One region of the Bacillus sp. 9.4 genome, then DNA from elsewhere that is predicted to be linked to it. Evidence: predicted binding sites of a transcription regulator. Region 1 holds the regulator's gene; the other holds the start of a gene.
The links. The regulator LexA, encoded in region 1, represses DNA repair genes until DNA is damaged. The targets are predictions, from matches to a motif close to CGAACATATGTTCG.

Region 1 (3,161 bases):
ATACCGATGAAAAAAGTATTCAAAAACAGTAAGACAGGCAGCGGAAAGGAGAGCCGCTCCAAATGGTGAGAAATCGTTTCTTGTTTGGGTTAAAACAAATACCCAAAGAATAACGAATGAAAGGCCAAAGTCAGCCAATGAAGCTGTAATATTGTTTGTTCTGGGTAAGACGAGCATGTCACCAGAAAGATAGGAAACAAAACCTAAGAAAAGTGCAATAAACATCACACTTAAAAAGGATGCGTGATAGACTCTGTCCAAAATCACATATAAAAGGGCGAGAGTGAAAGCAATCTTTGAAGCAAGCGCAATGATATGTTTCATTTGACCACCTAAATTGTTATTTTTTGAAGAAAATTCTTGGGCGTAAACAAATGATAAATAATGCAATTCAAAACCATTCATAATGGTCATGTTACTATTTTAAACAGTCCGTTTTTGTTTACACTGGTATTTTTTTTCAGCAGTATGAAACTTTCTTATGAAAAAAGACGTATATGTGGATGATCAGCTTTCAAAGGGGGAATGATTTGTGGAGATAAAAGGAATCAATCACTTGCTATTTTCAGTTTCGCATTTGGATACATCGATTGATTTTTATCAAAAAGTGTTTGATGCAAAGCTTTTGGTAAAGGGAAGAACAACTGCATATTTTGATATGAACGGCATCTGGCTAGCGCTTAATGAAGAACCAGACATCCCGAGAAATGACATTAAGCTTTCTTATACCCATATTGCTTTTACAATTGAAGATCATGAATTTGAGGAGATGTCAGCTAAATTAAAAAGACTTCATGTCAATATTCTGCCTGGCAGAGAACGAGATGAACGCGATCGAAAATCAATTTATTTTACCGACCCTGACGGCCACAAATTTGAATTTCATACCGGAACCCTTCAAGACAGGCTTCGATATTACAAACAAGAAAAAACGCATATGCACTTTTATGATGAAACGGCCTTTTGATATCACAACCATATTTCATATAAGGTTAAATTTAAAGAAGGGTGTTGGTGGAGACTTTATGTTTGGGGAAGGTTTCTACCCGACTTGTTCAACGATGCCATATATTTTGAACTGCACAAGTGATTGGGTGAAGGTGAAATTGAAATACACATTACATTTTATATGAAGAAAGCGAGCTGTTTTATCAAAATGTTGAACTAATTAAACTATGTACTAAATTTTCAGTATAATTCAATTGCTTCGCCCCTTAATAAATATGAAACCGGATCCTTCCACGACCTAAAAAATGAAACGTTTTTAAGAAGATGGCGTCTAATATTCTAAATGTTCATATTTTGATAAAAGTTTCCTAAAGGAAAGAAAATTTCTTGACTTCAACAATCTTTTGGTGGATAATTATGGTGTAAACATGATGTTCTTTTTCCTCCTATTCAGGCTCGCACCCAAAAGTCAGGGCGAGCCTGCTTTTTTTGAACAACAAACCCCCTCTCCGTAAAGGAAGAGGGGGTTATTTTATGCATCTGATAGATCAATAGATTAATGGACGGTTCTGAACACGCCAATCACTTTCCCTAGAATGCTGACATTCTGCAAAATGATAGGTTCCATCGTTGGGTTCTCAGGCTGCAAGCGAATGTGGGTATCCTCTTTATAGAATCGTTTTACAGTTGCTTCATCATCTTCTGTCATCGCAACTACAATTTCCCCATTGTTCGCTGTGTTTTGCTGTTTAACGATGACATAGTCCTTATCGAGAATACCAGCATCTATCATACTGTCTCCCATAATCTCCAGCATAAATACATGCTCGTCCGGAGGAACCATGCGGTCAGGGAGCGGAAAATATTCTTCAATATTTTCTACTGCTGTAATAGGAGATCCCGCCGTGACTTTCCCGATGACCGGTACATTAACGACCTGGCTTTGCGGAATGTCTACTTCTTCATCAAGAATTTCTATTGCTCTTGGTTTTGTCGGATCTCGTCTGATCAGCCCTTTTGTTTCCAAACGGGCCAAATGGCCGTGGACAGTAGAACTGGACGCAAGCCCGACAGCCTCTCCGATCTCTCTCACGGAAGGCGGATATCCTTTTGATTTAACCTCTGCTTTAATAAAACGGAGGATATCAAGTTGCCTTTTTGATAGCTTCGTCATTTTTCGCACCTCAAAACGTCGATTTTAAGAAGATTATAGCATGATTTTCCTTACAGTACAAACATAGGTTCGAAAAAACAATTGACAGAAACGTTTGTTCGTATATACTGAAATTATAAAAATGCGAACAAACATTCCTGTTGGAGGTTATGATCATGAGTAAAGAATCTATTATTTTTGTCGGTCTGTTCACAGTGATTTTGAGCGCGGTTATCCTTATGCTGTCATATACAAGCAGCGGCCAGGAGCTTAATCAATATGTTAAAATAGAAGTGCAGCAAGGCGACACACTTTGGTCAATTGCTGATCAGGTAGCAGATACAAAAAAGATAAACAAAAATGATTTTATTGAATGGGTAGCTGATAAAAATCAACTACAAACCTCTGATATCCAGCCGGGTGATGAGTTAGTGATCCCATTGAAAAAGAAGCATCAGGATGCATATGAATTGGCAACTGTAAGATAGAGAGGAAAGAGAGATAAAATGAAAGCACTCATTTATGCCCGTGTAAGCACAAATAAAGAACAGCAGGAAACGTCATTAAAGCGGCAGGAGGAGGAGCTTACGGCCATTGCAGCGGAGAACGGCATGGAAGTGGTCAAAGTGATTTCAGAAAAAGCCAGCGGATATGAAATGGATCGGGATGGTGTATTTGAGCTGCTTGATGAGATTAAGAACGCTGGAATTGATGTCATTTTGTTTCAGGACGAGACAAGGCTCGGGCGGGGAAACGCAAAAATCGCACTGCTTCATTGTATTTACAGAGAAGGTGTGAAAGTCTATACAACGGCTCACAGAGGTGAACTGGAGTTATCGGAGGCTGACTCAATGGTCTTGGAAATCGTCAGCATTGTGGAAGAGTATCAGCGAAAGATTCACAACATGAAAATCAGACGGGGAATGAAGCGTGCAGTAAAAAACGGTTTTAAACCGCAAAAAAACTTAAAAAACCAACATGAGAACAGTGGAAAAGAAAAAATAGAGGTGCCAATCTCTGAGATCGTCCGCCTAAGAGCGAATAAACTGACGTTTGCTGA
Region 2 (3,161 bases), on a different contig from region 1:
TGTTGCATGCTGAAGCAGCGGATGTCAACACAACAAAGTTGATAATACTTGCAGCCCCGACGATGCCAACAGCGACAAATACTTGTACGAATGGGCTTTCGCTGGGATTGATGACATCCCAAGGATAGATGCTCATAATCACGAGAAGAGCCCCGATATAAAAAAGCAGCACACGGACAGGAATATTGTTGATCGCCTTAGGGATTACTTTTTCAGGGTTTTCTGTTTCACCGGCTGTAAGCCCGACAAGCTCAATGCCGACAAAAGCAAACACAACCATCTGGAACGAGAGGATAAACCCGTGCATGCCATTCGGGAACAGGCCTCCGTGGCTCCAGAGATTTGTGAAACTGGACACTCCTGAGCTTGTGGAAAAGCCTTTGAAAATCATCACAAGGCCAATGACGATTAACGCCAAAATGGCAATGACTTTAATCAAAGCAAACCAAAATTCTAATTCACCAAAAAGCTTGACTGTCGCCAGATTCATAATCAGTAAAATAATAAGAGCGATTAAGCCAGGCACCCATTGCGGCACACCCGGGAGCCAATATTGAGTGTAGAGCCCGACTGCTGTCAGATCAGCCATCGCAATGGAAATCCAGCAGAACCAATATGTCCAGCCGGTGATAAATGCTGCCATATCGCCTAGGTAGTCTTGTACAAAATCCACAAAAGAGTGATAGTTCAAGTTTGATAACAGCAGTTCACCCAGCGATCTCATAATTAAAAAGCAAATGATCCCTGTGATCATATAAGCAAATAAAATCGACGGTCCGGCAAAATGAATCGATTTGCCTGAGCCGAGAAATAAGCCTGTCCCAATGGCTCCGCCGATGGCGATGAGCTGGATATGCCTGTTTTTCAAGCCTCTCTGCAACGTTTGCTGATTTATATTGTCTTTCGTCATGTCGTCTGTCACTTTATGTGTTCCTCCATTAAAAATTGATTATTGAGTCAGCAATCTATTTTTAATGATTATTATAACACTAAAATTTCTATCTTTTTTACTAAAAAAGGATTGATGAAAAGAATTTTAATGTGATTTGGACTATTTCCCGAAAAAAGCGGCTCCATTTAGGGAGCCGCTTTTTTATGCTTTTTCATTTTTTTTCATAAACAGGTAAAGCCCATAATCTGTCGGTGCGGATGCGTATCCTGCCTGCCGCAGCATTGCTGTGATATTGCCGCGATGGTATGTTCCGTGATTGACAACGTGGGGAATCAGTTCGGAAACAGTTGTTTTCATGATTCCGCCTGAGGGATTTTGAATCTGGAGTGGCTTATTGAGCTGTTCTTTTTGCTGTAAAAATAGTGTATAGCGCTCGGATAATCTCAGAAAAAGGTCTTCCATTTCCTCTATTTCTTTAGCCTCTGTCTGTTCTTTTAGCTGTTCAGCTAACGCCAACGCATCGCTCATCGTTTTGCCGGAAAACACTTCAATCCAGCCGAGATCAGAAAGGTAAACATGAGACAATACATGGGATATCGACGGAAACACACTTTGAATTTCTTGATGGTATACCTCTTTTGGAAGCTCTTTTAATCGGTTGAATATTTGTTGATTGGCCCAGACGTTATATTCATACAATTTGAATGCCAAATCTGACATGTTAAAATTCCCCCTTTCGTGTGTATATCTTCCATTATATACGAACATGAGTTCTTATGTAGAGTGCTCGTGAATAAAATCTGTTGACATATATGGTTTAGGGGAATAAACTAATTGACATTGAACATAAAGTTTAGCGGGGTAAACTATAATGAGGAGGGGAAGATATTGAATGAACAAAAGCTATGTCAGGCGATAAACCTGTTTGTGGAAGTCCTGCTTGAAGGGACAGAATTTGTGCATCGTGAAATCAATCAGGATGTCTTCAAGCATATCTCAAGGGAACAGGCAGACCTGTTGAAAATTTTAAAAGTCAAGGGCCCAACCTCTCCCGGCAGCCTGGCCATGTACCAAAATGTACATAAGAGCGCGATCTCTAACAGACTGAAAAAGCTGCTCGAAAAGGGATTGGTTCAATGGGACGACTGTCCGGCAAAAAGTGATAGGCGCTCTAAGCTTATTAACATTACACCCAGCGGTGAACACATACTAGAAGAATTAGATTCTGCCATCTTTAATGCGCTCAAACCGCTGATCGATGATATAGATGAGGAACACTTACATTCCATCATCGAGATATTCACCATTTTAAAAAGCAAATTTAAAGGAGGAGATTCTGCCGAATGAGAGCAATCATCAAATTTAAGTGGGCAATTGCAGCTATCGTATTAGCACTTACCGTCGTTTTGAGTTTGTTTTCTCCGAACTTAACGGAGCTGGCCAATCAAAAGGGGCAGGCACAGCTTCCTGCTGATGCGGTTTCAGAAAGGGCAAACGCCATTTTAAAACAAGCGGGAGAAGACAATAATTCGATCAGTGTCGTCTTTACATTAGACCATGCTCTAAAGAAAGAAACAGAGAATCAGCTTCGGATAATGATTGATAAAATCAAAAAGATCGACGGTGTAGAAGAGGTAACATCTCCTCTGTCAGCGGAAAAAGAAGTCAAAGACCAGTTGATGTCGAAAGACAAGAAAACCGTTCTCATGCCTGTCACGATTACAGGTTCTGATAAAAAGGCGGAAAAAATTGCGGACGAGATTTATCAAATCGTTCCTGATGATTTGACGGCATATATTACGGGAGCTTCCCTTATCAACCAGGATTTCGCTCACAGCTCAGAGGAAGGGCTTAAGAAAACGGAAGTGATCACAGTCTGCCTGATCATCGGTTTACTGTTGATCGTGTTCCGATCTGTTGTGACGCCTTTTATCCCGATTGTGGTTGTCGGTTTTTCTTATCTGATCAGTCAATCCATACTGGGCATCCTTGTATACAATGTTGATTTTCCTATCTCGACGTTTACGCAAACCTTCTTAGTCGCGATCTTGTTCGGCATTGGAACAGATTACTGCATACTGCTTCTTACACGATTCCGTGAAGAATTGGCAAACGGGCATGATAAAAAAGAAGCGGCGCTTATCGCTTACCGCACAGGGGGAAAAACCTTATTTATCAGCGGATTTGCGGTATTGATCGGATTTTCCGCCTTAGGATTTGCGAAGTTTGCGATTTTCCAATCCGCAGTAGGGGTAGCAGTCGGTGTGGG

Region 2: the regulator LexA is predicted to act here: its motif matches at 1,654-1,667, upstream of dinB (damage-inducible protein DinB).

The regions. Positions count from the first base shown of each region.
Region 1 covers NZ_JBVFMU010000002.1:59,707-62,867, reverse strand. Annotated here, with positions in the region: gene ACZ07B_RS07110 (YndM family protein) at 1-324, opposite strand, end outside; gene fosM (FosM family fosfomycin resistance protein) at 533-967, shown strand; partial or broken gene ACZ07B_RS07100 (hypothetical protein) at 876-1,197, shown strand; gene lexA (transcriptional repressor LexA) at 1,505-2,122, opposite strand; gene yneA (cell division suppressor protein YneA) at 2,272-2,589, shown strand; gene ACZ07B_RS07085 (YneB family resolvase-like protein) at 2,608-3,161, shown strand, end outside.
Region 2 covers NZ_JBVFMU010000007.1:77,438-80,598, forward strand. Annotated here, with positions in the region: gene ACZ07B_RS21130 (amino acid permease) at 1-922, opposite strand, end outside; gene dinB (damage-inducible protein DinB) at 1,094-1,612, opposite strand; gene ACZ07B_RS21140 (MarR family transcriptional regulator) at 1,781-2,239, shown strand; gene ACZ07B_RS21145 (MMPL family transporter) at 2,236-3,161, shown strand, end outside.